One region of the Kitasatospora sp. NBC_00458 genome, then DNA from elsewhere that is predicted to be linked to it. Evidence: riboswitches for the same ligand, from Rfam matches in the RefSeq annotation. Region 1 holds a riboswitch; the other holds the start of a gene.
What was found. Region 1 has a riboswitch for glycine ahead of gcvT (glycine cleavage system aminomethyltransferase GcvT). Riboswitches for the same ligand answer to the same signal wherever they lie in the genome.
Positions count from the first base shown of each region.

Region 2: it holds a riboswitch for glycine, as region 1 does, so the genes downstream of both, gcvP (aminomethyl-transferring glycine dehydrogenase) here and gcvT (glycine cleavage system aminomethyltransferase GcvT) in region 1, are expected to answer to the same signal.

Region 1 covers NZ_CP107904.1:5,791,429-5,806,377, reverse strand. Annotated here, with positions in the region: gene OG550_RS24235 (enhanced serine sensitivity protein SseB C-terminal domain-containing protein) at 1-455, opposite strand, end outside; gene OG550_RS24230 (enhanced serine sensitivity protein SseB) at 607-1,404, opposite strand; glycine riboswitch at 1,592-1,698, shown strand; gene gcvT (glycine cleavage system aminomethyltransferase GcvT) at 1,913-3,034, shown strand; gene gcvH (glycine cleavage system protein GcvH) at 3,110-3,490, shown strand; gene glyA (serine hydroxymethyltransferase) at 3,622-4,890, shown strand; gene OG550_RS24210 (L-serine ammonia-lyase) at 5,032-6,399, shown strand; gene OG550_RS24205 (MDR family MFS transporter) at 6,503-8,047, opposite strand; gene OG550_RS24200 (NADPH-dependent FMN reductase) at 8,077-8,724, opposite strand; gene OG550_RS24195 (TetR/AcrR family transcriptional regulator) at 8,863-9,594, shown strand; gene OG550_RS24190 (VOC family protein) at 9,629-10,000, opposite strand; gene OG550_RS24185 (ArsR/SmtB family transcription factor) at 10,100-10,378, shown strand; gene OG550_RS24180 (S1 family peptidase) at 10,416-11,246, opposite strand; gene OG550_RS24175 (hypothetical protein) at 11,397-11,735, opposite strand; gene OG550_RS24170 (helix-turn-helix domain-containing protein) at 12,437-13,858, shown strand; gene OG550_RS24165 (epoxide hydrolase family protein) at 14,029-14,949, opposite strand, start outside.
Region 2 covers NZ_CP107904.1:7,728,602-7,743,550, reverse strand. Annotated here, with positions in the region: gene OG550_RS31625 (glutamate--cysteine ligase) at 1-1,152, opposite strand, end outside; gene OG550_RS31620 (hypothetical protein) at 1,521-2,093, shown strand; gene OG550_RS31615 (DUF5999 family protein) at 2,465-2,656, shown strand; gene gcvP (aminomethyl-transferring glycine dehydrogenase) at 2,847-5,747, opposite strand; glycine riboswitch at 5,992-6,095, opposite strand; gene OG550_RS31600 (PRC and DUF2382 domain-containing protein) at 6,319-7,686, shown strand; gene OG550_RS31595 (MFS transporter) at 7,853-9,343, shown strand; gene OG550_RS31590 (DNA polymerase IV) at 9,528-10,994, opposite strand; gene OG550_RS31585 (SanA/YdcF family protein) at 11,084-11,824, opposite strand; gene OG550_RS31580 (MerR family transcriptional regulator) at 11,918-12,577, opposite strand; gene OG550_RS31575 (bifunctional nuclease family protein) at 12,881-13,357, opposite strand; gene ftsR (transcriptional regulator FtsR) at 13,433-14,128, opposite strand; gene OG550_RS31565 (FHA domain-containing protein) at 14,311-14,949, opposite strand, start outside.

The sequences.
Region 1 (14,949 bases):
TTCAACGGACCGGCCGGCAGCCGGTCCAGCCCCGCCGCGACCCGCCGCAGGTCCGCCCACGGCACCCCGACGCCGCCGCCCGGCGCGTGCGGGTTCAGCCAGAGCCCCCAGCGGGTCCGGTACAGCGAGGCCGCGATCTCCCGGCCGGAGATCACCTCGTGCGCCCGCGCCCAGCCGGACGCCGCCAGCTGCTCGGGCGAGGTGACGGCCGGCGCGTAGCCGTGGCCGCTGATCTCCATGTTCCCGTACTGGGCGTCCGCGCTGCCCGGCGTCCCGTGCCAGAGCAGCATCCAGACCTGCCCCTCGGCCAGCGCGTGCAGCAGTGTCTCGTACGCCTCGTAGCGCTCCGGCGCCACCTCGCGCAGGGCACGCTCCAGCGCGCCCGGATCCGGGCGCCCGGTGGGTGCCTGGCCCCAGGGCCCCGGTGCACCGCCAGCTACCGCTCCCGCACTCATGCGCCCACCTCGCTGCGCCTCTTCGTTCCTCGTCTGCCTCCGGCGGCCCGGCGGCCGTCAGCACGCACCCTATGGGGCGCCACCGACCACCGCCACGCCGACGTGCCAGGGTCCGTCCCGCTCGCCCGCCGGACGGCGGCCCGGGGCCGGATCAACCCCTCGTGTAGAAGGGGGCGACCCGGTTCAGCAACCAGTCGACCACCGGGTCGTCCGCGAGGTCGAGCAGTACGAGGTGGACGCCGCCGGGCAGCGGCGCGGTTCCCAGTGCGCGCCCCAGCGCCTCGTTCACCGCCCCCGGATCGGCCGGGGCCAGCGGATCGAGCTGCACGCCCACGAACATCACGGTGGGTTCGCCCTCCACACTGGCCAGTGCCCGCCGTGCGGTCAACACCCCGGGCAGGGCGGACAGTTCGTTCCGGCAGACGGCCAGGAACAGCTCCGGGTCCTCGCCCGGCACCGGCTCGCGCAGGGCCACCCGGCCGCCGGACGGCCCGTCCTGGACCTCCCAGCGGTCCTCGCGCGGCCCGCGGCGCAGCTCGGCCACGCCCTCCGGCGGCACCGGGATCCCGACCGCGGCCCCGGGGTTGACCGCGATCCCGATCCCCAGCGGCAGCCCGCGGGCGAACTCCCAGACCGGCGCGACCGCGAAGGCCATCCCCTGCGCCTGCTGGAGGAAGACCTCCTGCGAGGAGAACACCGGCACGTACGGCTCGCCGGCCAGCTCGGTCGTCGGCAGGTCCAGCGACTCGCCCTGCGGGTCGCCGCCGGCCGGCAGCGGGATCCACACCTGGCTGCGCGCCAGCACCTCGATCACCCGGGGGGTCGCCCCCGGGTCGCCGAGCGCGGCGGTGAGCACCTGCTCCAGTTCGTTGGCCGGCCACCCGCCCCCGCCCGACGGCACCTGTTCCCGGCCGTCCCACCCCTGCTGCTGCTCCACCGGGTTCCCCATGCGCCGCTGTACCGCCCTCTGCTCGCCGACGCCCGCAGCCTAGCGGGCACCGCCCCGGCCCTGCTCCGAGGCGCCCCGCCGCCCCGGTCCGCACCCTCCCCCCCTCCCCTCATCCGGACGGACGTGCCATGATGTCCGCGACTCCGGTGTCTTCGCCGCCGGGGCCCCTAACTCCATACCGGCCGCTCGAACCCGCGCGGGAGAGTCCGGAGTGCCCCGTTCAGGCGGCACAGCCGGCGCCGAAGGAGCAAGTCCTCCCCGGAATCTCTCAGGCACCCCTACCGCACGGGTTAGGCACATCTGGAAAGCGGCGCACGGCCCTGCCGTCCGCCCACCCACGGTGCAAGCCGCCATGCTGTCCCTTGCAGGACAGTGCGCGGTGAAGCTCTCAGGTTCGACGACAGATGGGGAGGCCCAGCCGCCGCATGCCCGCGCGCAGGGTCGGTCCCGAGCAGGGCCGGTTCCGGCGCGTGCACCCCTGAGTGCCCCGACCGAGGAGTTCCTGGCCATGTCGTCCCTCCGCCTGACCGCGCTCGACACGCTGCACCGCGCCCTCGGCGCGACCATGACCGACTTCGCCGGCTGGGACATGCCGCTGCGTTACGGCAGCGAGCGCGAGGAGCACCTCGCCGTCCGCACGAAGGCCGGTCTCTTCGACCTCTCGCACATGGGCGAGATCACCGTCACCGGCCCGCAGGCCGGCGAGATGCTGGACCACGCGCTGGTCGGCTTCGTCTCCGCGCTCGGCGTGCTGCGCGCCCGCTACACCATGATCTGTGCCGAGGACGGCGGCATCCTGGACGACCTGATCGTCTACCGCCTGCGCGAGGACGCCTTCCTGGTCGTCGCCAACGCCTCCAACGCCCAGCTGGTCCTGGACGAGCTGATCGCCCGCGCCAAGGGCTTCGACGCCGTCGTCACCGACGACCGCGACACCTACGCGCTGATCGCCGTGCAGGGCCCCGAGGCCACCGCGATCCTGGCCGACACCACCGACGCCGACCTGCCCGGCCTGAAGTACTACGCGATCCTCCCGGCCCAGGTGGCCGGCCGCGACGTGCTGCTCGCCCGCACCGGCTACACCGGCGAGGACGGCTTCGAGATCTTCTGCAACCCGGGCGACGCCGAGCAGATCTGGCAGGCGCTGACCGCGGCCGGCTCCGGCCGCGGCCTGGTCCCGTGCGGCCTGTCCTGCCGCGACACGCTGCGCCTGGAGGCGGGCATGCCGCTGTACGGCCACGAGCTGTCCACCGAGCTGACCCCGTTCGACGCCGGCCTGGGCCGGGTCGTCCGCTTCGACAAGACCACCAACGAGGGTGCGTTCGTCGGCCGCAAGGCGCTGGAGAGGGCCGCCGCCGAGGCCGAGGCCAACCCGCCGCGGGTGCTGGTCGGCCTCGTCTCCGAGGGCAAGCGCGTCCCGCGCGCCGAGTACAGCGTGGTCTCCGCCGACGGCGGGCCGATCGGCCGGATCACCTCCGGCGCCCCCTCCCCCACCCTGGGCAAGCCGATCGCGATCGCCTACGTGGACGCGGCGCACGCGACCCCCGGCACCACCGTCGCGGTGGACGTGCGCGGCAAGCACGAGCCGGTCCAGGTCGTGGCGCTGCCGTTCTACAAGCGCGCCCGCTGACCCTCCCCCTCCCGAGGCGTGCCCGCCCACCGGGCCGCTTCGCCGTACCCGCTTCCCATCCTGGAGAATGACGTCATGAGCAACCCCCAGCACCTGCAGTACACCAAGGAGCACGAGTGGCTGACCGTCGCCGAGGACGGTGTCTCCACGGTCGGCATCACCAAGCACGCCGCCGACGCCCTCGGTGACATCGTCTACGTGCAGCTGCCCGAGGTCGGCGACGCCGTGACCGCCGGTGAGACCTGCGGCGAGCTGGAGTCCACCAAGTCGGTGAGCGACCTCTACTCGCCCGTGACCGGCGAGATCACCGAGGTCAACCAGGCCGTCCTGGACGACAACGCGCTGGTCAACGGCGAGCCCTTCGACGGCGGCTGGCTGTTCAAGGTCCGCGTCGAGTCCACCGACGAGCTGCTGAGCGCGGACGAGTACACCGCGCTCACCAACCCCTCGGCCTGAGCCGTCCGGGGCGGCCGCAGCGCGGCGGCCGCCCCTCGCCCACCGGCTCCGCCCTCCCGTCGCCCGCTGCCGCCCCCGCGGGGGCGCACCGTGCGCGACTCCTCCTTCTCTCCTCCCGGGAAGACCCCACCATGACGGTTCTGAACCAGTCCCTGCACGCCCTCGACCCGGAGATCGCCGCCGCGGTCGACGCCGAGCTGCACCGCCAGCAGACCACCCTGGAGATGATCGCCTCCGAGAACTTCGCCCCGGTGGCGGTCATGGAGGCCCAGGGCTCGGTCCTGACCAACAAGTACGCCGAGGGCTACCCCGGCCGCCGCTACTACGGCGGCTGCGAGCACGTCGACGTGGTCGAGCAGATCGCGATCGACCGGATCAAGGAGCTGTTCGGCGCCGAGCACGCCAACGTCCAGCCGCACTCCGGCGCGCAGGCCAACGCCGCCGCGATGTTCGCGCTGATCCAGCCGGGCGACACCATCCTGGGCCTGTCGCTGGCCCACGGCGGTCACCTGACCCACGGCATGAAGATCAACTTCTCCGGCAAGCTCTACAACGTGGCCGCGTACCACGTCGACGACAAGACCGGCCAGGTCGACATGGACGAGGTCGAGCGCCTCGCCAAGGAGCACCAGCCGAAGCTGATCATCGCCGGCTGGTCCGCCTACCCGCGCCAGCTCGACTTCGCCGCGTTCCGCCGGATCGCCGACGAGGTCGGCGCGCTGCTGATGGTCGACATGGCGCACTTCGCCGGCCTGGTCGCCGCCGGCCTGCACCCCAACCCGGTGCCGTACGCCGACGTGGTCACCACCACCACCCACAAGACCCTGGGCGGCCCGCGCGGCGGCGTCATCCTCTCCAAGGCCGAGTGGGCCAAGAAGATCAACTCCGCGGTCTTCCCCGGCCAGCAGGGCGGCCCGCTGGAGCACGTCATCGCCGGCAAGGCCGTCGCCTTCAAGGTCGCCGCCTCGGAGGAGTTCAAGGAGCGCCAGCAGCGCACCCTCGACGGCGCCCGGATCCTCGCCGAGCGCCTGCTCCAGGCCGACGTCGCCGAGGCCGGTGCCTCCGTGCTCTCCGGCGGCACCGACGTCCACCTCGTCCTGGTCGACCTGCGCAACAGCCAGCTCGACGGCCAGCAGGCCGAGGACCGCCTGCACGAGGTCGGCATCACGGTCAACCGCAACGCCATCCCGAACGACCCGCGCCCGCCGATGGTCACCTCCGGCCTGCGGATCGGCACCCCGGCACTCGCCACCCGCGGCTTCCAGGCCGAGGACTTCCGCGAGGTCGCCGACATCATCGCCGAGGCCCTGAAGCCGGCCTTCGACGAGACCGTCGCCGCCTCCCTCAAGGCCCGGGTCACCGCCCTGGCCGACAAGTACCCGCTCTACCCGAACCTGTAGTTCGGGCAGAGGTGACCGGCCTCACCCCGCCGGGCCACCTGGGATTCCGGGGCACCGCGCACACTGGAGAGTGCGCGCGGTGCCCCGTCCCGTGTCAGCACCCGCCCGCTCCTCCCACGAGACAGACAAGGACGTCCCTCCGTGGCCATCAGCGTCTTCGACCTCTTCTCCATCGGCATCGGCCCGTCCAGCTCCCACACCGTCGGTCCGATGCGCGCCGCCCGGATGTTCGCCCGCCGTCTGAAGTCGGAGGGCCTGCTGACCGAGGTGACGGCCGTCCGCGCCGAGCTGTACGGGTCCCTGGGTGCCACCGGCCACGGCCACGGCACCCCGAAGGCCGTCCTGCTCGGCCTGGAGAACAACTCGCCCCGCACGGTCGACGTCGACCAGGCGGACCTCGACGTCGAGCGGATCACCGCCGAGAAGCGGCTCAACCTGCTCGGCACCCACCCCATCGACTTCGACCCCGACAGCCAGCTGGTGCTGCACCGCCGCCGCTCGCTGCCGTACCACGCCAACGGCATGACCGTCTGGGCCTTCCGCGCCGACGGCTCCACCGTGCTGGAGAAGACCTACTACTCGGTCGGCGGCGGCTTCGTCGTCGACGAGGACGCGATCGGCGCGGAGCGGGTCAAGCCCGACGACACCGCGCTGAAGTACCCCTTCCGCACCGGCGACGAACTGCTCCGGCTCAGCCGGGAGACCGGCCTGTCCATCTCCGGCCTGATGCTGGAGAACGAGAAGGCCTGGCGGAGCGAGGAGGAGATCCGGGCCGGGCTGCTGGACATCTGGCGCGTCATGCAGGAGTGCGTCCGGGCCGGCATGTCCCGCGAGGGGATACTCCCCGGCGGCCTCAAGGTCCGCCGGCGCGCGGCGTCCGGCGCCCGCGCGCTGCGCGCCGAGGGCATCGGCCCGGCCAACGCGATGGAGTGGGTGACGCTCTACGCGATGGCGGTCAACGAGGAGAACGCCTCCGGCCGCCGCGTCGTCACCGCCCCCACCAACGGTGCGGCCGGCATCATCCCCGCCGTGCTGCACTACTACCTGAACTTCATCCCGGGCGCCGACGACGACGGCATCGTCCGCTTCCTGCTCGCCGCCGGAGCCATCGGCATGCTCTTCAAGGAGAACGCCTCCATCTCCGGCGCCGAGGTCGGCTGCCAGGGCGAGGTCGGCTCCGCCTGCTCGATGGCCGCGGGCGGCCTCGCCGAGGTCCTCGGCGGCTCCCCCGAGCAGGTCGAGAACGCCGCCGAGATCGGCATCGAGCACAACCTCGGGCTCACCTGCGACCCGGTCGGCGGCCTGGTCCAGATCCCCTGCATCGAGCGCAACGGCATGGCGTCGGTCAAGGCCGTCACCGCCGCCCGGATGGCGCTGCGCGGCGACGGGCGCCACCACGTCTCCCTCGACAAGGCGATCAAGACCATGAAGGAGACCGGCGCCGACATGAAGATCAAGTACAAGGAGACCTCGCGCGGCGGCCTCGCCGTCAACGTCATCGAGTGCTGACGGCCGGCACCGGCCGGTGAAGTCCCGAGGCCCGGTGTCCCGGACGAACCCTCGTCCGGGACACCGGGCCTCGCCGTGCGCGCGGGCGGCATCGGCCGGGCGGTCAGCCGGTGCCCGCGGACTCCGGGGCCGGGTCGGTGGACGGGAGCTCGGCCGACGCCGGGTCCGGGGCCGGGTCCCGGTCAGGGTCCGGGGAGCGGCGGGCCAGGGCGGCGACGGCGACCGCGGCGGCGGCCACCGCGGCGGCACCGAGGAGGGTGCCGTGCAGGCCCGTGGTGACGGCGGCGCGGACGGCGTCCGCGGTCCTCCCGGGGAGGTGCTCCACGGCGGCCGGGGTCAGCCCGCCGTCCGTCAGTCCCCCGGCCGCGTCCGGGCCGAGCGCTCCGGTGAGGGAGGACGACAGCCCGGCCGTGTAGACCGCGCCGAGGGCGGCCATGCCCAGCGAGCCGCCGATCGTCCGGAACAGCATCACCGACCCCATCGCGGCCCCCATGTCGCGCGGCGGCACGGCCGCCATGGTGGCCAGCAGGGTGCTCTGCAGGACCAGCCCGATCCCGGCCCCGGCGACGACGGTCAGCGCCGAGGCGAGCGGCCGCGCGGTGTCCGCGCCGAGGGTGAGCAGCAGCAGCGTGCCGAGCAGTGCCACGGCACTGCCGAGCAGCGGGTAGCGGCGCCCGCCGCCCCGGGCCGTCAGCCGGGCGGTGGCGAGCTGGCTGCCGAGCATGCCGAGCATCAGCGGCAGCAGGAGCAGCCCGCCCGCGGTGGGCGAGGCGCCCTGGACGAACTGCAGGTACTGGGGCAGGTAGCCGATCAGGGCGAGCATCAGCGCGCCGAGCAGGAAGCCGAGCACCAGCGCCTCGGTGACCGCGCGGTGGCGGAACAGCGCGGGCGGGATCAGCGGTTCGACGGCCCGCCGCTCGACCCGGACGAACAGGGCGGTCGCCAGCGCCGCCGCCCCTGCCGCGCCGAGCACCTGCGGCGAGGCCCAGCCGTACGCCGTGCCGCCCCAGCTGCCGATCAGGGTGAGGGCCAGGACCCCCGTGGTGAGCAGTCCGGCGCCGGCCCAGTCGATCCGCACCTCGGTCCGCCGGACGGCCGGCAGCCGGACACCGACCGCGACCGCCGTCAGGGCGAACAGCCCCACCGGCAGGTTGACGTAGAAGGCCCAGCGCCAGCTGAGGTGGTCGGTGAGGACCCCGCCCAGCAGCGGCCCGCCGACGATCGCGACGGGCATCAGTACACCGATCACCGACTGCACCCGGCCCCGGTCCCCGGCCGGCACCAGCACCCCGACGACGGCGAGCGCGCCGACCATCAGCCCGGCGGCGCCCACCCCCTGAAGGGCCCGGAAGGCGATCAGCTGCTCCATCGACCGGGAGAGCCCGGCGAGCACCGATCCCGCCAGGAACAGCACCACCGACCACTGGTACGCGCCCTTCCGCCCGTACAGGTCGCCGAGCTTGCCCCAGAGCGGGGTGGCGGCGGCCGAGGTGAGCAGGTAGGCGGTCACCGCCCAGGAGAGGTGGTCCAACCCGCCGAGTTCGCCCACGATGGTGGGCAGCGCCGTCGAGACGATCTGACCGTCGAGAGCTCCGAGGAAGATCCCGAGCATCAGCCCGATCACCCCGAGCCAGGGGAACCGCTTCATCGTTCCGCTTCCTTCCCCCTCCCCCGCGCTCAGCCGGTAAACGGGCGGACGCGCTTGGCGTCGCGCAGCGCCTGGGCCCACCAGGTCAGCTGGTCCAGCAGGGTCTTGGCGGCGGCGTCGGCGGCCGGGTCGACCGCCTTGCCGTCGGAGTCGAACCGCTCCCAGGCGCCGTGGAAGCTGACCGTGTTGCGGATGGTCACGGCGTTCAGCTCGGCCAGGACGATCCGCAGCGCCTCGACCGCGCGCAGGCCGCCGGAGATCCCGCCGTACGAGACGAAGGCGACCGGCTTGGCGTGGAACTCGTGGTTGTGCCAGTCGAGGGCGTTCTTCAGCGGCGCCGGGTAGCTGTGGTTGTACTCGGGCGTGACGATCACGAAGGCGTCGGCGGCCGCCAGGCGGGGCGAGACGGCGGCGAGCAGTTCCTCCGTGCCGGGTGCGGCCGGGTCGCCGAAGGACGGCAGCTCGGTGGGCAGCGGGGTCTCGACCAGGTCGACCACGTCGACCTCCAGGTCCCCCCGGGCGTCGAGGTGCTCGCGCAGCCAGCGGGTGACGACCGGCGCGAAGCGGCCGCCCCGGGTGGAGCCGACGATGACGGCGACGCGCAGCGGCTCGGTGGCGGTGGACGCGGCGGTGGCGGGCGCGGTGGCGGTGGTGGCGGCGGACGTGTTCGCGGACATGGAGATCCCCCTCGATGTGTACAACGTATCTCTTGCGGATACAACGTACACACAGCCGCGTACGCCGTCCACTCCTGATACGTTGTACACATCGAGTGCCGGTCCCCAGGCGTCGGCCACCACCGGAAGGAGCCGCCCATGACCCCGCACGAGGGCACCGCCGCGGAGCAGCCCCCCGCCTCCCTCTGGGAGCGCCTCGACCGCCCGGCACCCGCCCCGCGCACCGCGCTCACCCCGCAGCGGATCGCCGAGGCCGCGGTCGCGCTCGCCGACGCCGAGGGCCTTGAGGCCGTCACCATGCGCCGCCTCGCCACCGCGCTCGGCGTCGCCCCGATGGCCGCCTACCGGTACGTCTCCGGCAAGGACGAACTCCTGGAACTGATGGTCGACTCCGTCCACGCCGAGCTCCCGCTCGACCGCACCGGAACCGACTGGCGCGCCACCATGCGCGCCCTCGCCCTCGCCCTGCGCGCGATGAACCTCGCCCACCCGTGGACCGTCCGGGCCGGCACCCTCGCCCTCACCCCGAACCAGCTCGCCGTCCCCGAGCACGCCTTCGCCGCCCTCGCGGGGCACGGCCTGGACGCCGACACCACGATGGCGGTCTTCCGTACCGTGACCGACTACGTGCGCGGCTCGGTCGCCACCGAGGTCGGCCTGCAGACCTGGCAGCGCGAACAGGGCTGGCCCGACGGCGACGCGACCCGCGCCGCCCTCGCCCCCCGGATGACCTGGCTGATGTCCACCGGCCGCTACCCCGCGTACGGCCGCTACCTCACCGAGGCCACCCGCAAGGACGACCCCGACTGGCAGTTCGAGACCGGCCTCGACTGCGTCCTCGACGGCATCGCCGCCCGCCTGGCCATCTGACCGCCCGCTCGGCGCCCCTTCGAGCGACCTCGGCTCACTGCATCGTCGCGCGGGCCTCGGCGTGGAACTCGACGTATTCGAGGACGGCGCCGCCGGGGTGGCGGGCGGTGAGGTTGCGGCCGGTGGGGACGGTGTTGGGGCCGTCGAGGACCTCGCCGCCGAGGGCGTCGACGAGCGCGAGGACCTCGTCGAGGGAGGTGACGATCAGGGTGGCGTGGGTGGCCCGGTAGGGGGCGAGGGCCTCGGGGGTGCCGGCGACGAGCAGGTGGCCACCGATCGCGGCGAGTTCGAGGTCGCGGTAGGGGAAGCGCAACGACGGCTGCTCACCGGTGAGTTCGACGAAGGTGGGCAGGGCGGTGTCGAGGTCGTCGACGTAGACGCGGGTGTAGGTGCGGACGACGGGCATGCGGGATCCTCCGAGATCATTTCGATTTTCCCGAAACGTTGAACCGAGCCGCATACTACGAGGAGTAGGAGAACGGACGGAAGGGAGGGCCCGGTGGAGATGCCCGTGGTCCTGCACGCCCTCGGCGACCCCGTCCGGCTGGAACTGGTCCGGCGGATGGCGGCCGACGGCGAGTGCGCGTGCAGTCCGGAGGGCCTCGACGTACCGCGCTCCACGCTCTCCAACCACTGGCGCATCCTGCGCGAGGCCGGTCTCACCGACACCCGCGCGGACGGCAAGGCCCGGATCATGTCGCTCCGGCGCGGTCCGGTCGAGGCCGAGTTCCCCGGCCTGCTGGCCGCCGTCCTCGGGGACGGCGAAGGCCGGGCGGGGGCCTGAGCCCGCTCCGCCCGGCCGCGTGCCGGAGGCCGTACGCCTACTTCAGGATCGACCGGGGCACGTCGGTGGCCCGGGTGAACACCGAGACCGGGATCTGGGTGTCGCAGTACTTGTTGCCGGTCGAGACGACACCGATCACCACGCCGTCCACGACCAGCGGCCCGCCGGAGTCGCCCTTGCAGATGCTGTCGGTCGTCCCGGGCCCGGGCATGCCGCAGACCTTCAGCAGCGGCGAGGTGTCGGATTCGGCGTACGGGAAGCAGTCGGCCGGTGCCGCGAGCGTGAGCACCGCCTTCTTCAGGTGGGTGCCCGGGTTGCCGTCCCCGGTCCGCCCGTAGCCGTACACGGTGGCCGTGCGGCCGTACCGGTAGAGCTTCTCGTCGCCCTTCCCCGCCACCCGGACCGTCCGCTGCGGGAGCGGCCGGTCGAGGGTGAGCACCGCCGAGTCGTGGGCCAGGGCGGAGGTGAAGCGGGGGTCGACCTTGAAGCTCTTCACCCGCCGTTCCTGGCCGCCGGTGCCGGTGAGGTCGGTCCGGCCCGCGATCACCCGCAGGGTGGTCGGGTCGTCGGCCTCGGTGACGCAGTGGCCGGCCGTGAGGACCTTGGTGGGGGCGATCAGGGCGCCGGTGCACCACTGCTGGCCGTCCGCCGTCTCCAGGGCGATGACGAAGGGGTTGGCCCTGGTCGTCGTGTCCGACCCGCCGTGGACGGCGGCGGCGGGGGCGGCGGCCACGGCCACCAGCCCGGCGGCGGCCAGCAGGACGGCGAGCGGGCCCCGCGCGGTGCGGGCGGTGCGGGCGGTGGGGGCGGTGGAGACGGTGGGGTGCGGGGCGGCGGTGCGGTTCGGACGTCGGTTCGGGATGCGCATGCTGGGTGCTCCTCTTTCCTCGGGGTTCTGCGGGGTTCTGCGGGGTTCTTCTTGTTCTGCGGGGTCCACCGGGCTCTGCGGGCTCTGTGGGTTCTGCGGGTTCTGCGGGCTCTGCGGGCTCCACCGGGTCTGCCGGCTCCGCCCGGCCGGTCACTGCCGGAGGGCGTCGGCCTCGGTCGACCGCCACAGGCCGGACGAGGGGGCGTGGACGAAGGACGTGGTGCGGACGGTCACCGTGGCGCCGCCGTCGAGCGCGACGGTGAGCGCCGACGCGGTGGCGCCGCTGCCCGGGGCGCCACCGCGAACCAGCGTGACCGCCTCGTGGTTGGCCTGTCCCGGCATCAGGACATTCGGGCCGCCGCCGATCCCCCCGGGGACGGTCGCCTCGACCCCGCCCGCGAAGGTGACGACTCCGACCAGCCCCAGATCGCACGGGGCGGTCCCGGTGTTGCGAGCCGTCAGCAGCAGGCGCCCGGCCGGGCGGGACACGGGCTTCGCCGTGACGGCGAGCTGCCCGGGCGTGCAGGACGGCGCCCGATCGGGCACGGTTGCCGGGCCCGGAGGCCGGGCCGACGGGGATGCGGGGCGCGGGTCGGCGGCCGCGGACCCGCCCGGCGCAGAGGGGCCCGGGCGGGGCGCACCACCTGCCGCACCCGCCCCTCCGGTACCGACCGCGGCCGGTCCAGCGGGGAGCGCGGGGTCGGCCGCCGGCGCGGACGGGACGCCGCGCGCCGGGGTGGCGGGGACGGCCGGGGCGGGAGCGGCGGCGGGCCCCGGGGCAGCCGTGGACGGGGCTGCGGCCGGCCCGCCGACGGCTCCGCCCGAGGTCGTGGCCACCACGGCGGGCGCGACCGCGGCTGCGGGCGGGGGCGCCGCCGCGGTCGGTCCGCCGGCCGCCGGGCTGCCGGAGCACCCGGTGAGGGCGACGGCACCGAGCACGAGGAGCGCGCCGGGAATCAGAGTCCGCTGGATCGTCACGGGTGGGTCCTCTTTTCCACTGGACGGGCCCCGGCCGGTCGGGCGGCTCCCCGGCCGGGGTGCGTTCTGCCGCCGGACCGCAGACTCGCCCGGGTCCCGTCCCGGCCGCCAGGCCTCCCCGCCGATTCGGGACGCTGGAACGCCTACAGGTACCGTGAGCTGCGGATTCGGCGGAGCCTGGAACGCCGCTGCGGGACGAGGGGGGCACCTGGATGAGCGTCGAGACGGAGAAGTTCGCCGAGCTGCTGCGCGAGCTGAAGGACCGTTCGGGGCGCAGCTACGGGGCGCTCGCCGCCCGGCTGCACGTCAGCACCTCGACCCTGCACCGCTACTGCAACGGCGCGGCCGTCCCCAACGAGTACGCGCCGGTGGAGCGGCTGGCCCGGGTCTGCGGGGCGAGCGCCGACGAGCTGGTCGAGCTGCACCGCCGCTGGATCCTCGCGGACGCGGCCCGCCGCCGGGAGTCGGCCGCCCCGGCCGCACCGGCCACCCGCTCGGCCGCCGCAGCTGTCACGGCTGTCCCGGCTGTCACGGCGGCCGTCACCGAAGCCGCTTCCGTCGCCGAGGCCGCGCCCGGCGCCACCAGCGCACCCGGGGCCGGAGCCGCGCCCGGCGCCGACACCGCGCCCCCGGCCGTGACCGCCGCCGCACCGCGGCCCCCGGCGGACGGACTGCCGCCCGCCGCGAACGGGGCGGAGCCGGAGGGGCTCCCGGCGCAGGGGCCCCGGCGCAGGCGGCGCACCACCCGGATCCTGCTCAGCGCCGCCGCCGTGGCCGTGGCCGCCGCGCTGATCCCGGTCGTCGTGCTGACCGGACGCCACGGAACCCCGGCGGCCGGCCCCGGACCGTCGGCCGCCGCCACCGCGCCCCTCCCCGCCGCCACGGCTCCCGACACGGCGGGCCGCCCCGTCCCGCCGGCCGACCCGGCGACGGCCCCCGTCCCCGCCCCCACCACGGCCGACGCTCCCACCCCCACGCCGACGCCGACCCCCACGGCCGCCGACGACGAAGCGCCGTTCCACGTGAACGTCCTGACCGACAACTGGGGCAGCCCCTGCGGCCAGTGGTTCCTGTCCGCCCAGCCGCCCGGCACGACGCCCGCACCCCCGGGAGGCCGCCGGATGGACGCCTGGGCGGCCGACCGGCGCGCCGTCCCCGGTGGGCACCTGCGGCTGCAACTGACCGCGCAGGGCTCCGAGGACAAGCCCGTCGTCCTGCACGCCCTCTACGTGCAGGTGGTCAGCACCCGCCCGGCGCCCAAGTGGAACGCCTACACGATGGGCTCGGGCTGCGGCGGCGCCCTCACCCCGGCGGCCTTCGCGGTCGACCTGGACGCGGCCGCTCCCCGCCCCGTGCCCGTCCCGGCGATGGAGGGGAACGCCAAGGGCAGGACCTCCGACTTCCCCTACCGGGTCTCGTCCACCGATCCGCAGGTGCTGAACGTCGACGCCTCGACGGCGGGCCAGGACGTCAGCTGGTACCTGGAGGTGGTGTGGAGCAGCGGCGACCGCCAGGGCACCCTCACCGTCAACGACCACGGCAAGCCCTTCCGGACGGCCGGCCTGCGCGGCGCCCCGGGCTACTTCTGGGCCGACGACACCCGCGGCTGGACCCGCACGCCCGTCGAGGACTGAACCCGGCCCTCCCCGCACGGAGCCGCCGCCGTCCGGAGCGGATCCGGACGGCGGCGGTGCGGATCCGGCGCGGATCCGGAGGGGCTCCGGAGGAATCCGGGGGGGGAACCCGGCGCGGCGCTCCCGGGGTGCCCGCCCCCGCAGCCTGCCGCGGACACCCCTCCCGGCCGTCAGCCGCCGAGCGTGCCGAAGAAGGCGCGGACGTCGGCGACGAAGGCCTCCGGCTGCTCCAGCGAGAGGAAGTTGCCGCCGCGCTCCAGCTCGGTCCAGTGGGTGACGTTGTGGTCCCGCTCGGCGAAGCGGCGGATGGCGATGTCGGTGCTCAGGGCGACGGCCACGCCGGTCGGGACGGTCCCGCGGGGCTTCGGGGCCCAGGCGCTCGGGTCGTGGCCCGACTCGTAGTAGAGGTTCGCGGAGGAGCCCGCGGTGCCGGTGAACCAGTAGACGCTGACGTTGGTCAGCAGCCGGTCACGGCCCACGGCGTCCTCGGGGAGCTCGGCGGCCGGGTCCGTCCACTCCTTGAACTTCTCGGCGATCCAGGCGAGCTGGCCGACCGGCGAGTCGTGCAGGCCGAAGGCGAGGGTCTGCGGGCGGGTCGACTGGATGGCGACGAAGCCCATCTTGTCCTGCTGGAAGTTCTCCAGCCGGGCCAGCCGCTCCTGCTCGGCCTCAGTCAGCCCCTCGAATTCGGCGGGGTCCCCGGAGGGGAAGGTGACCAGGCCGTTGACGTGGACGCCGACGACCCGGTCGGGCACCTGACGCCCCATCTCGGCGGCGATCCAGGCCCCGCCGCCCGTCCCCTGGACCCCGTAGGAGTCGTATCCGAGCCGGCCCATCAGCTCGACGAACGCGCCCGCGATGCGGCCGGTGTTCCAGCCCGCCTCGCCGAGCGGACCGGAGAAGCCGGTGCCGGGCGTGGAGGTCACGACGACGTGGAAGTCCTCCGCCAGCGGCCGGACGACCTCGACGAACTGCACGAACGAGCAGGGCCAGTCGTGCATCAGGAGCAGCGGCACGGCCGCCGGGTTCTGCGAGCGGACGTGCAGGAAGTGGATGTTCTGGCCGTCGATCCCGGTGGTGAACTGCGGGAA
Region 2 (14,949 bases), 1.9 Mb from region 1:
CGCCTGCCGGAAGTTCTCGTCGGCCCGTTCGAACGGCAGCCTGGTCCAGATCGGCCGCGACTGCTCGGCCAGCACCCGGACCACGCCGTAGTAGAACGCCGCGTTGGCGAGCGTGTCGGCGACCGTGGGCCCGGCCGGCAGCGCCCGGTTCTCCACCCGCAGGTGCGGCACCCCGCCGCTGACGTCGTACACCGGGCGGTTCCAGCGGTAGATGGTGCCGTTGTGCAGCCGCATCTCGGCGAGCCGGGGCACGCCGCCGGAACCGAGCACCTTCACCGGGTCCTCGTCGTCGCAGATCGGCAGCAGCGCCGGGAAGTACCGCAGGTTCTCCTCGAACAGGTCGTACGCCGAGTCGACCCAGCGCTCGCCGAACCAGGTGATGGGGCGCACCCCCTGTGCCTTGAGCTCCGCCGAACGGGTGTCGCAGGCCTGCTGGAAGAGCACCGGCCTGGTCTCCCGCCACAGCTCCCGGCCGAACAGGAACGGCGAGTTGGCACCGAGCGCGAGCTGGGGACCGCAGATCGCCTGGGCGGCGTTCCAGACCGAGGAGAACCGCTCGGGCGTCACCTGCAGGTGCAGCTGGAGCGAGGTGGCGGCCGCCTCGGCCACCATCGTGATGGACTCCAGCTGGAGGTGCTCGACCCCCTCGATGTCCAGCGTGATCTCCTCGCCCCGGGCGGCCAGGATCTGGTCGCTGAGCAGGCTGTACCGCTGGTTGTGGGACATCGCGTCCAGCCCGGTGTGGCCGTGCTCCAGGGTCGGCAGGATCCCGACCATGACGATCCGCGCCCCGGCCTCCCCGGCCCGCCGGTCGGCGTAGCGCAGTCCGGTGTCGATCTCCTCGCGCAGCTCGTCGAAGACGTGCCCGCAGAGCCGGTGCGGCGCGATGTTGACCTCGATGTTGAACCGGCCGAGCTCGGTCTGGAAGTCGCTGGAGCCGATCGCGGTGAGGACCTGCCCGTTGTTCATCACCGGCAGGCCCTGCTCGTCGGCCAGGTTGAGCTCGATCTCCAGCCCCATCACGGCCCGTGGCCGGTCGAACCTGTCCTCCTGGAGCATTCGGCCGAACACGTCGAGGCAGGACTGCAGCTTGCGCCGGTAGAGCTGCCGGTCCGACAGGTCCGCCCGCGTCGCCACGACCTTCTCGCCCATGATCCCCTCCTCCTGAGCCGGCCGGCCGACCGACCGTGCAAGCATCATGCCCACCCGGAAGATCGATACCCGAACGCTTCGATCGGCTTGCAATGCAAGGGAACTGATGCCGTTTCAGCTAATCTGCCGACTTGCTCGGCGCCACCGCCTGTGATAAACAGGTCACCCTGCGCACCTGTTCGAGTAGAATTCGCACTGCCCCACGGCCCGGCCCGCTTTCAGCCCGAGACCACCAGTCGACGGCGGCCGCGCCGGCACCGCGATCCTGCCCAACCGGACAAGGCCCAGGTTCCGTCACCGTCGACGCACCATGCCATGCCGGTATGCCGCACTCGCACGCCGATCTCGCACGGAGAGGCGACCTTGCCATGACTCTGCAGACCCCCCAGCCCCCGCCCAGCGCGCTCCGCGCCGTCCTCGCCGCACTCGACTCCGAGACCGCGCTGCGCCAGCCCGCCGCCGCCGCGCTCCGCCATCCGACCGGAGCACTGCTCCCCGCGCATCCGCTCGCCGTCCACGTCCTGGACGGGCCGCGCGCCGACCTCGCCGCCGCCCGGCGGACGGGGTGGCGCTTCCTGATCAAGGACGGCGCCGAGGTGGCCGCCGCGGCCGAGGTGGTGCAGGGGGCCGAGGGCCACACCTTCTCGCACTTCACCGCCGGTCCCTACCTGGACTCGACGGTCCGGGCGCTGCGCCAGGCCTGGCAGCTCGCGCAGTCCTCCAGGGCCCGGCGGCAGCCCCGGCTGCTGACCTTCCCCGGCCAGTACGCGACGGCCCTGTGGCTGCACGGTCCGGACGGCGACACAGGCTCGGACCTGCTGATCCCGCTGGCACCGGCGCCGCTCGGGGTCACCGCGCACCGCGCCCACCCGGCCGCCGAGCTGCTGCCGCTGCTGGCCCGGACGCCGATCGGCCGACCGCTGCTGCTCGGCTCGCCCTGAGGTCGGGCGCCCCACCCGGCGCACCGCCCGCTCGCACCCCGACCCGCCCGGTCATCGCCCGGGCGGGCCATTCGGCATGGCCCGTCCGGGCCGGGCGCCGGATGGCCCACCTGGAACCGGCCGCACGCCGAATCCACCCGAACGGGTGATCTCTGCCCGGGGGTTGTGGCGCATGTCACGAAATCGCTGCGCGCGCGTCCCCGGATGCCGACACTGGGAACCAGCGTGGAAGGACCTGCTGTCCTACCCACTTGAGTGCCGGTCCACACCTGGCCCGGCGCCGGACAGAATCCGACCACCGCGGCAGCGCCCGACGGCAGACCGGCGGCACCGTGTCACGGGGAGGATCGCAGAGCGAAGCGAGGGTACACATGTGCCAGCACCGTCCTGAGTGCCCGCCGGCCGAGTCCGAGGACCGCGAGGCCGCCGTCCCCGTGGCCTGCCACCCGGAGCAGGGCTGGAGCCTGCTCTGCAACGGCGTCCTGCTGTTCGAGGACACCGGCGAGCTGCTGCCCGACGGCCGGGTGATCGCTCCCCGCCGCCAGACCGTCCAGGCGGGCTGACCCGCCCCGGACCGGCCGGGCACGGAACCACCGGGCACGGAACCACCGAGTACCGAACCACCGGAAACCGACCGGCCCGGGTACCGACCGGCCCGGACCTCCACGGAACACAGGGCAGGGCCCCGGCGGAACGCTCCGCCGGGGCCCTGCCCCATCCGTGTCCGTGCGGACCGGCCGTACCGGTCCTGCGTCAGACGCCGTACTCGTCCAGCGGCGGGCAGGAGCAGACCAGGTTGCGGTCGCCGTACGCGCCGTCGATCCGGCTGACCGGCGGCCAGTACTTGTCCGACGGGTTCACCCCGGCCGGGAAGACGGCCTCCTGCCGCGAGTAGCCGTGCGCCCAGTCGCCGACCAGCGTGGCGGCGGTGTGCGGGGCGTTGCGCAGCGGGTTGTCCTCGGCGGCCCACTCGCCCGAGCCGACCTTCTCGATCTCGGCGCGGATCTCGATCATCGCGTCGCAGAACCGGTCGATCTCGTGCAGGTCCTCGGACTCGGTCGGCTCGATCATCAGCGTGCCGGCCACCGGGAACGACATGGTCGGCGCGTGGAAGCCGTAGTCGATCAGGCGCTTGGCGATGTCGTCCACCGAGACGCCGGTCTCCTTGGTGAGCGGGCGCAGGTCGATGATGCACTCGTGCGCCACCAGGCCGCCGGGGCCGGTGTAGAGCACCGGGAAGTGCGGCGCCAGCCGCTTGGCGATGTAGTTGGCGTTGAGCACCGCGACCTGGGTGGCGCGCTTGAGGCCCTCGCCGCCCATCAGCCGGACGTACGCCCAGGAGATCGGCAGGATGGCCGCCGAGCCCCACGGCGCGGCCGAGATCGGGCCGACGCCGGTGGCCGGGCCGGCCTCCGGCTGCAGCGGGTGGTTCGGCAGGTACGGCGCGAGGTGCGCGCGGACCGCGACCGGGCCGACGCCCGGGCCGCCGCCGCCGTGCGGGATGCAGAAGGTCTTGTGCAGGTTCAGGTGCGAGACGTCCGCGCCGAACTTGCCCGGCTTGGCCAGGCCGACCAGGGCGTTCAGGTTGGCGCCGTCGACGTAGACCTGGCCGCCCGCCTCGTGCACGGCCGCGCAGATGTCGGTGATCTCGGTCTCGTACACGCCGTGGGTCGACGGGTAGGTGACCATCAGCACGGAGAGCTGGTCGCGGTGCTGCTCGATCTTGGCCTTGAGGTCGGCCACGTCCACGTCGCCGTCGACGAGGGTCTTGACGACGACCACGCGCATGCCCGCCATCACCGCGGAGGCGGCGTTGGTGCCGTGCGCGGAGGAGGGGATCAGGCAGACGTCGCGCTGGGTGTCGCCGTTGGCGTGGTGGTAGGCGCGGACGGCCAGCAGGCCGGCCAGCTCGCCCTGGGAGCCGGCGTTCGGCTGGATGGAGACGGCGTCGTAGCCGGTCACCTCGACGAGCTGCTGCTCCAGCTGGCGGATCAGGGTGAGGAAGCCCGCGGCCTGGTCGACCGGCGCGAACGGGTGCAGCTGGCCGAACTCGGGCCAGGTCACCGGCTCCATCTCGGTCGTCGCGTTGAGCTTCATGGTGCAGGAGCCCAGCGGGATCATGCCGCGGTCCAGCGCGTAGTCGCGGTCCGACAGGCGGCGCAGGTAGCGCAGCATGGCGGTCTCCGAGCGGTGGCTGTGGAAGACCGGGTGGGTCAGGTACTCGTCCTCGCGCAGCAGCGCGGCGGGCAGCGCCTCGGCGCCCTCCGCCACCTCGACGCCCTCGACGCCGAAGGCCGCCCAGACCGCCGCCAGGTGCTCGCGGGTGGTGGTCTCGTCGGTGGAGACCGAGATCCGGTCCTCGCCGTCCTGGTACACGTTGACGCCGTTGGCGCGGGCGGCGGCGGCGATCTCCGCGGCGCGGCCCGGGACGACGGCGGTGACGGTGTCGAAGAACTCGCCGTGCAGCAGCTCGACGCCGCCGGCCGTCAGGCCCTCGGCCAGCGCGGCGGCGTAGCGGTGGGTGCGGCGGGCGATGTCGGCCAGGCCGTCCGGGCCGTGGTAGACCGCGTACATCGAGGCCATCACGGCGAGCAGCACCTGGGCGGTGCAGATGTTGCTGGTGGCCTTCTCGCGGCGGATGTGCTGCTCGCGGGTCTGCAGCGCGAGGCGGTAGGCGCGGTTGCCGTCGACGTCGACGGAGACGCCGACCAGGCGGCCGGGCAGCGAGCGGGCGTACTCTGCGCGCACCGCGAGGTAGCCGGCGTGCGGGCCGCCGAAGCCCATCGGCACGCCGAACCGCTGCGAGGTGCCGCAGGCGATGTCGGCGCCGAGCGAGCCCGGGGACTTGAGCAGGGTGAGCGCCAGCAGGTCGGCGGCGACGGCGACGATCGCGCCGAGGCCGTGGGCCTGCTCGATCACCGGGGTGAGGTCGCGGACCACACCGGAGGCGCCCGGGTACTGGAGCAGCACGCCGAAGACGCCGCGCTCGGCGATCTCGGCCGGGATGCCCGCGGACAGGTCGGCGACGACGACCTCGACACCGGTCGGCACGGCGCGGGTGTTGATGACCGCGACGGTCTGCGGCAGGGTCTCGGCGTCGACCAGGAAGACACCGCCCTTGACCTTGGTGACGCGGCGGGCGAGCGCCATCGCCTCGGCGGCCGCGGTGCTCTCGTCCAGCAGGGAGGAGCCGGAGGTGGCCAGCCCGGTCAGGTCGGAGACCAGGGTCTGGAAGTTGAGCAGCGCCTCCAGGCGGCCCTGCGAGATCTCCGGCTGGTACGGGGTGTAGGCGGTGTACCAGGCCGGGTTCTCCAGCACGTTGCGCAGGATCACCGGCGGGGTGAAGGTGCCGTAGTAGCCCAGGCCGATCATCGGCTGGAGCACCTGGTTGCGGCCGGCCAGCTCGCGCAGCTCGGCGAGGACCTGGGCCTCGCTGCGGCCCGCGGGCAGGTCGAGGGCGGTGATGGAGCGGATCGCCTCGGGGACGGCGGCCGTGGCCAGCTCGTCCAGCGAGCCGTAACCGACCTGGGCCAGCATCTTCTCCTGCGCCGCGGCGTCGGGGCCGATGTGGCGGTTCTCGAAGGGGCTGGCCTGTTCGAGCTCGGTGAGGGTCGCGGGGGTGGTGGGGCGTCCCGAGTTCGGCTGGGCGTTCATGGTGGTCGAGGCCTCCTGGTCACGGACCGGCGGGGGTACGTACGCCGGACGGCTTCGCCGCTGCGGAGAACAGCGGAGCGGCCTGCGGCGGACGAACCCGACAGGCCTCCCCCTCTGTCATCGGGACCTGAGAGCTTCACCCGCGCGGGGGCGCGGTGGGCGCGCCCCGCCGGCTTGCACCGTCGGTGAGGGTGGTGTCCGCCGGCTCCCTCGCCCGCAGTCCTGCCCTGCTTTCCAGAGTGACCTAGCCCACACGGTACGGATGCCTGAGAGATTCCGGGGAGGAGTTGCTCCTTCGGCGCCCCGACCAGCGCTTTCGACTGTCGGGGACTCTCCCGCGCGGGCTCGGCGGTCGGGCCCAGGGTACCAGCGGGAGGCCCTTCGATCACGGGTGCGTCAGGTCACTCGGCCGGTTCGCCCGTGACCCGGACGGCGCACCGCCCGGCCCGTCCGGCCCCGCCCCGGTCGCGGGCGTCCGGTTCATGGCTTTTGGTGTGAAGTGGCGGGCAGGACGGGCGGGCCGGCCGCCGTCCTGCGGGGATTCCGCAGGATCAGCGCACTGGAGGAAAGAGTGCAGACCGATATCGACCCCCGGGACCTCATCGGCCACAAGGCGGTCGACCGCAACGGAGACAAGATCGGCACCATCGACGAGGTGTACCTCGACGACGCCACCGGCCGGCCCGAGTGGGCCGCCGTGCGGACCGGCATCTTCGGCCGCGACGCCTTCGTCCCCCTCACCACGAGCGAGTTCTCCGGTGACGAGCTGCGGGTGCCGTACGACAAGTCGCTGGTGAAGGAGTCACCGGACTTCGGCGTGGGCCAGCACCTGTCGCCGGCCCAGGAGCTCCAGCTCTACCGCTACTACGGGCTGGACACCGTGCTGGACGGGCAGCCCCCGGCGGGCGACGGCTCCGGTTCCGAGCCGGCCGACCTCGACTTCGGGACGACCGCGTCGAACGGCACCCCTTCGAACGGCACCCCGGCCGCCGCCCCCTCGAACGGGACCCCTTCGAACGGCACCCCGAACGGCACGCCCTCGAACGGCTCACCCGGCACGGACACCGCCCCGTCGAACGGCGCACCCCTCGCGGGCACCGCGGCACTGGCGGGGACGGCGGCCGGCATCCGGGACTCCTCTCCCGCTCCGTCCGCCGCGGCACCCGCCAAGTCGCTCACCTTCCACACCGCCGCGTCCACCGCGGCCACCCCCACCACCAGCCCGGCAGCCGGCCCCGGCAAGCCGGCCGACCCCGGCACGGAGGCCAACGTGCGAACCCTCGCCACCCCCACGCCCGTCGCGGCGCCCCCGGCGGCGGAGCCGCGCCCGCAGAGCACCGCGGCGCCCTCCCCGGCCGCGGGCTCCCAGCAGCCGGCCGCGCAGACCGCCCAGCCCTCCCCGGCCGCCGCCCCGCGCCCGGCCGGCGGTCCGGCCCCGTCCGCCCCCGGCGGCCCGGTGGAGATCACCTGCCGCGAGGAGCGGCTGGACATCACGACCGAGTGGCACGTCGTCGGCACCGCGAAGCTGCGCAAGTACGTGACCAGCGAGCCGGTCGAGCGCCGGGTCCCGGTGGTCCGCGAGCGGGTCCGGGTCGAGCGGATGCCGGTCGGCGAGGCCGAGCGGGCCGCGCTGAGCGATAAGGACATCGCCGAGGCGGTGGAGGAGGTCACCCTGCGCGAGGAGCGCCCGGTGGTCCGCAAGTACCTGGCGCCGATCGAGCGGGTCCGCCTGGTGGTGGAGCGGTACACCACCGAGGAGGTGATCCGCGACGAACTGCGGCGCGAGCACGTCGAGGTCCACGACGACACCGCGACCGCCCCGGCCTCTCCCCCGCCCGCCGCGCACACCCCGCCGGACTCGTCCGTCCCCCCGGTCGGTCCCGTCTCCCCCACCCCCGAGGACTCGGTGCGCCCGCTCCCGCTCAGGCCCCTGGTCTGACCCCGGACCCGAAGGACCCCGGCCGATCCGGCCGGGGTCCTTCTGCGTTCCGCGCCGGCCGAACCCTTCGACTTTGCCAAGGCTTAACCAATGGATATTTGACACTCTGAAGTATCTCCCGGCATGGTTACTTCAGTTCATTCACTATGTACGGGAGGAAGCAACCGTGAGTGAGGCACCACAGCCCACCACCGCGGCCGAGAAGCAGAGCACCGCCCGGGTCCTGCCGGCCCTCATCCTGGCGATGCTGTCGTTCAGCGTGGTGCAGACCGCGGTCGTCCCGATCCTGCCCTCGCTCGCCAAGGAACTGAACGTCTCCGGTTCCAGCATCACCTGGCTGATGACGGCCAATCTGCTCTCCGCCGCCGTGCTCACGCCCCTGCTCGGCCGCTTCGGCGACCTGCGCGGCCGCAAGCCGATGCTGCTGATCTCGCTGACCGGTCTGGTCGCGGGCTCCGCGCTCGCCGTCTCCACCCACTCCTTCACGTGGCTGGTCGTCGCGCGCGTCCTGCAGGGCGCCGGCGGTGGCGTGCTCCCGCTCGCCATCAGCATCGTCCGCGACGAGCTGCCCAAGCAGAAGGTGACCGGCGGCGTCGCCGCCATCAGCGCCTCGATGGGTGTCGGCAGCGGCCTCGGCCTGGTCGCCACCGGCCTCCTGCTGGAGCACTGGAGCTACAAGTCGATCTTCTGGATGGGCCTGTTCTTCGGCCTGCTCGCGGTCGCCCTGGTCGCCGTCCGGGTCCCCACCGACCCGGTCACCGACAAGGAGGGCGGCGCCGACCCGCTCGGCGCGATCACCCTGGCCGGCTGGCTCTCCGCCCTGCTGGTCGCGGTCAGCCAGGGCAACACCTGGGGCTGGACGTCGACCCGCACCCTCGGGCTGTTCGCCGTCGCCGCCGTGGTCGCACTGGTCTGGGGCGTCATCGAGGTCAAGGTCAAGCACCCGCTGGTCGACATGAAGATGATGTCCCGCCCGGCCGTCGCCTTCACCAACCTGGCCGGCCTGCTGATCGGCTTCGGCATGTACGGCTCGTTCATGGTGATCAGCAACTTCGCCCAGACCCCGGAGAAGTACGCCCACTACGGCTTCACCGCCACCGTGCTGCACGCCGGCGTGATGCTGCTGCCGTCCGCCCTCGGCTCGATGGTCGCCGCCCCGGTCGGCGCCCTGCTGATCGCCCGCCGCGGCCCGCGTCTGCCGCTGGTCCTCGGCGGGGTCCTCGGCGCCGTCGCGATGGCCTACCTGGCCGTGCGGCACAGCCACGAGGCGGACATCTACCTCTCCTCGGCGATCTTCGGCCTCGGGATCGGCCTCGCCTTCTCGGCGATGCCCGCCTACATCAACGGCGCCGTCCCGGTCGAGCAGAGCGGCATCGCCAACGGCATGAACGCCGTGCTGCGCACCGTCGGCGGCGCGATCGGCACCGCCGTCATGGCCGCCATCCTCACCGGCGACACCATGAAGCTGCCGATCCCGATCGCGCTCCCCACCCTGGACGCCTACCAGCACGCGTTCTGGACCGCCGCCGTGGTCTGCGTGATCGCCGGCGCCGTCCCGTTCCTGATCCGCACCGTCAAGCCCGCCACGATCGTGGCCCACGGCAACGAGGTCGCGGACCTGACCTCCGGCCCCCGGCCGGTGAAGACCGACGCCTGACGAGGCGTCCGGCCCCGCGCCCAGGGACAGGGCGCGGGGACCGGACCCGGACGGTCCGCGAGGGCATCGCGACCGTCCGCGGCCCGGAACCGCACGCGGCCCCACCCGGCTCCCCTGCCGGGTGGGGCCGCTCCGTTCCCACCGCCCGCGGCCCGGCCCGCCGCACCGGCCCCCGGCCGGTGCCTCAGCCGCCGCCCGCGCCGTCCTCCGTCCGCGCCCCGTCCGCACCGCCGCCCCCGTCGGCACCGCCCTCCGCGCCACCACCGTCCGCACCGCCGCTCCCCCGCAGCGGCAGCGGCCGGGCCGGTTCCAGCGCCGGATCCTCCACCGCGAAGGTCCGCACCCTCCCCGGCCCGCTCCACGGCGTCTCGAACCGCACCGTCACCCGCCCCACCCCGCTGCCCTGCACCCACCCCGGCCCGAACTCCGCGTGGTGCACGTCCTGCCCGGGCAGCCAGCGCCGCGCGGCAGACGCCGCCTCCTCGCGGTCCGCCTCCGCCTCCTCGTCCGGGCCGTCCCCGTGCCCGTGCCCGGCCGCGGCCGCCTCCTCCCGGACGGCCTGCGCGAACAGGTCCTCCTGGGTGTAGTCGGCCAGCTGCGCCACCCCGACGCCCAGCAGCCGCACCCCACCGGTGACGTCCACCTGCGAAGCCAGCCGGCGGGCCGTCTCGGTGATCACCGCCTCGTCGTCCGTCGGCCCGCGCAGCGTCTCCGAACGGGTCAGCGTCGAGAAGTCGAACCGCCGCACCTTCAGCACGACCGTCCGCCCCGACCGCCCGGCGCCCCGCAGCCGCCGGACGCACCGCGCCGCCAGGGCCTCCACCTCCCGCAGGATCCGGTCCCGGTCGGCCAGGTCCACCTCGAAGGTGTCCTCCACCGAGACCGACTTGGCGTCCTGGTCGGCCACCACCGGCCGGTCGTCCAGCCCTATCGACATCTGGAACACACCGGTGCCGTGGGCCTTCCCCAGCAGCTGCACCAGCTCACCCTCCCCCGCCGCGGCGAGGTCGGCCACCGAGTCCAGCCCGGCCCGGCGCAGCACCTGCTCGGTGGCCGGGCCGATCCCCGGCAGCGCCCGGACGGGCATCGGCCCGAGCACCGCGCGCTCCTGCCCCGGCTCGATCATCACCAGCCCGTCGGGCTTGGCCCGCTCCGAGGCGATCTTGGCCATCAGCTTGGACCCGGCCGCCCCAACCGAGGCGGTCAGCCCGGTCCGCCGGTGGATGTCCGCGCGCAGGTCCTCGGCCAGCGCCAGCACCAGCCGCTCGCCCGTCCGGTGCTCGGCCTCCGCCAGCAGCGCGCCGTACGGACCGGCCTCCAGGTCGACGAAGGCCTCGTCCAGGCTCAGCGGCTGCACCAGCGGCGACAGCTCCCGCAGCAGCCCCATCACGAGCTCGCTCACCGACCGGTACGCCTCGAAGCGCCCCGCCAGGAAGGCCGCGTTCGGGCACAGCCGGCGGGCCTGCGCCATCGGCATCGCCGAGTGCACCCCGAACTTCCGCGCCTCGTAGGACGCCGTGGACACCACCCCACGCCCGCCGAGCCCGCCGACCACCACCGGCTTCCCACGCAGGCTCGGCTTGGACGCCTGCTCCACCGCCGCGAAGAAGGCGTCCATGTCGAGGTGGATGATGCTCGGCAGTGACCGCACGGGCCGATCATGCCGCAAGGGTCCGACAGCCCGTGCGAACCGGGCCGCCGGCCCGACCGCCGAGCCCTGCCCGCGCCCCCGGCGGCGTCCTACCCGCCCGCCGCCCCCGGTCCCGCCCCCGCGTCCGCCAGCGCCCGCGGTATCCCCGGCTCGCGCGGCCCCAGGAAGAGCGGGTCCGGCCGCAGCCAGGCGTTCAGCGCCGCCTTCCCCGCCCCCGGGATCTCCCGCAGCCCGCCGTACAGCCAGGTGGCGTCCCGCACCTCCGGCACACCCACCGCGTACGACTCGATGCCGGCCGCCCGGCAGAGCGCCAGCGCCCGCCGCACGTGGAAGTCCTGGCTCACCAGCACCGCCCGGTCCACCCCGAAGATCCGGTGCGCCCGGGTGCAGGAGTCCCAGGTGTCGAAGCCCGCGTGGTCGCCGACCACCCGGACGTCCGGCACCCCGTGCTCGATCAGGTACCGCCGCATCGCGTCGGTCTCGTCGTAGCTGTCCCGGCCGTTGTCCCCGGTCACCAGGATCGCCTGGACCTTCCGCCGTTCGAACAGCTCGACCGCCGCGTCCAGCCGGTGCGCCAGGTAGGGCGAGGGCCTGCCGTCGAAGAGCCCGGCGCCGAACACCACCGCCACCGGTGCCTCGGGCGCGGTCGCCACGGTGCCCACCCGTTCGCCCGCCGAGGTCCAGAGCCAGGCGCTCGGCGCGAGTGCCAGCGAGCAGCACACCGTCGCGAGCTGGAACAGCCGTCGCTGTGCCCGCCGCCGCCGCAACCGGACGCCGAGCCGCACCGCCCTGCGCGCCAACAGACCGGGGATGCCGGAGCCGAACCGCACGTGCCCTCCCTCTCTCGGTTCACCACCGGGCACGACGAGGCCGCGGGCCCGGACGGTTCCCCGTCCGGGCCCGCGGCCTCGTCAGATCCTCGTTCAGACCGCCCTGTTGCGGCGCTGCGCCAGTTCGTCCGCCGGGTCGTGCCCGACCACCGTCTCCCCGGTGTCGGTCCGCTCCGCGTGCAGCCGCCCGAGGGTCAGCTCCAGCTCCTGCCAGACCGCGCCGACGGCGATCCCGAAGACCCCCTGGCCGCCCTTCAGCAGGTCGACCACCTGCTGCGGCGTGACGCACTCGTAGACCGTCGCGCCGTCGCACATCAGCGTCAGCCCGGGCAGGTCGCAGACCTCGGCGGACTGCAGGTGGGCGACCGCGACACGGATGTTCTGCAGCGAGACGCCGGCGTCCAGCAGCCGCTTGACGATCTTCAGCAGCAGGATGTCGCGGAAGCTGTAGAGCCGATGGCTGCTCGCCGGGTAGACCGCACGGACGCTGGGCTCCAACAGGCCCGTCCGGGCCCAGTAGTCCAACTGGCGGTAGGTGATCCCCGCCGCGGTGCAGGCCGTGGGACCGCGGTAGCCGATCAGCTCGGACGTGGGCGCGAGCCGCTCGATGGCCGGTTGGCCGGGCTGGACCGCCGGGAACCGGCCCACCCGGGGCAGTTCCGTGCGGGGCAGCTCGGTCACGTTGCGGGCGGTGCGCGGCATGTGCACGGTGCACAGGCCTCCCACGGCCGCTTCATCGCCGGTGCCGGTCATGCCTACCTCCGTCCACTCGTGCTGCGGGCAACCCAGACCACGGGCGTCGGACACCCGGGCAGCCCCTCCTGACGGTAGGCAGTCCCCTATGGCCCGTCAACGATCGCCACGCCGTGGCGGGCAGACCACATCACTCAAGAGAGTGGTTTTTCGTGCCCCTAGTGTGGGTAGGTGGACGCGGTTTGGCAAAACGGCGGCGCACTTACGGCCCGCGGGCCCGCAGGCCGACGGGGCGCCTCACCCCGGGTCACACCCACCGGGGGCGGCTCAGGCGCGGGGACACCTCGACCCGCGCGGCACGCCCTACTGCGGGCCGCTCCCGCCGAAGTCCTCGGGCGACACCTGGTCGAGGAACTCGCGGAACTTCTCGACCTCGTCCTCCTGCTCGTCCGGGATCGCGATGCCCGCCTCGGCGAGCACCTCCTCGCTCCCGTAGATCGGCGTCCCGGTCCGCAGCGCCAGCGCTATCGCGTCGGACGGGCGGGCGCTCACCTCGACCCCGCCGGCGAAGACGAGCTCGGCGTAGAAGACGCCCTCCCGCAGGTCGGTGATCCGCACCTCGGTGAGCTGCTGGCCGAGCGCCTCCAGGACGTCCTTGAACAGGTCGTGCGTCAGCGGGCGCACCGGCGTCATGCCCTGCTGGGCGAAGGCGATCGCAGTCGCCTCGCCGGGGCCGATCCAGATCGGCAGGTACCGATCGCCGCCGACCTCCCGGAGCAGCACGATCGGCTGGTTGGAAGGCATCTCCACCCGGACACCCACGACGTCGAGCTCATTCACACACGCAACCCTATGGCTCCCGACCCGGATATGAAAGCGCAGCGCCGACGGTGCTGGTCAGCGCGGTGGCGCAGGTCAGGAGCGAGTCCGCAGACCGGCCTGGACCATCGCCGCGTGCAGCCGCACGGAGAGGGTCGCCAGCTCCCGCGCGGTGGCCTCGGCGTGCGCCCGGGTCTGCGGGTTCCGGTGCCGCCGCAGGGGTGCCACCACCTGTTCGACCAGGGCGATCTCGCGGTCCGCGGCGGCCTTCATGGCCCGCAGGTGGCGCGGCTCCAGCCCGTAGCGGCCCAGCTCGGCGACCAGCCTGGCCACCTGGAGCGCCTCGCCGTCGTACCCGCCGTCCGGCCCGGGCAGGACCAGCCCGTACGCCTCCCACTCGGCCAGCTCCCGCTCACCGGCCTCGGCGGCGGCCAGCAGCTCCGCCCGGCCCAGCCGGACCCCGGCGGAGGCCTCGGCCGAGGCGGTCAGCTCGCGGTCCGCCTCCTCCATCGGCCCCGGCCGGGCGTCGGCGGCGGGCAGGGCGGGCGGGGCCTCGCCGCGCTCGATCGCGTCGAGGTGCTCGCGGATCACCCGCAGCGGGAGGTAGTGGTCGCGCTGCATCCGCAGCACGTAGGCCAGCCGTTCGACGTCGGCCGGGCTGAACTTGCGGTACCCCGAGGGCGTGCGCTGGGGCTCGACCAGGCCCTCCGCCTCCAGGAACCTGATCTTGGAGATGGTGACCTCGGGGAAGTCGTCGCGCAGGAAGGTCAGCACCGCGCCGATGCTGAGCAGTTCGACACCGCCGCGGCGCCGGCCGCCCCCGGCGGTCCGGTCCGGACGGACCGGCTGCCTGGGGGCCGCGACCACCCCGCGCGAGCCGTTGTCCGGCACGGGGCCGAACGGCGCGGGGGTGGCCGCCCCGAGAGGAGATGAAGGGGTATTCGTGCTCACTCGGGCTCCTGCCGACGTTGGTTTCAGTACCCCCGGTTGTGGCTGGCGAAGAAGACCAGCCGGTACTTCCCGATCTGCACCTCGTCGCCGTTGTTCAGCGCGACCTCGTCGATCCGCTCCCGGTTGACGTAGGTGCCGTTGAGGCTGCCCACGTCCGCGACGGTGAAGCCACCGCCGGGCGTCCGCCGGAACTCCACGTGCTTGCGGGAGACGGTGACGTCGTCCAGGAAGATGTCACCCTGCGGGTGGCGGCCGGCCGTCGTCTTGTCCGAGTCCAGCAGGAACCGGCTGCCGGAGTTCGGGCCGCGCTGGACGATCAGCAGCGCCGAGCCCGGGGGCAGCGCGTCGATCGCGGCCAGCACCTCGGCCGAGAGGGCCGGCGTACCGGTCCCGGTCGTGGTGTTGGGGTCGTACGACTCCAGGCCGGAGATCGAGATCGTCGACGTGGTCTCCGCCGACCCCTCGGGCAGCAGGCCGCCGCGCAGCGCCGAGCCGCAGTTGGAACAGAAGCGGGCCGCGGCCGGGTTCTGGTTGCCGCACCTGGAGCACGGAGTGGGGCCAGCCATGTTCACAGCCTCCTGGCGCGGCACACCCGACGGGTTGTGCCCGGCGTACGGGTCCGGGGCAAACCCTCCACCAGAGGTTGAGGGTCCTGACGGGAA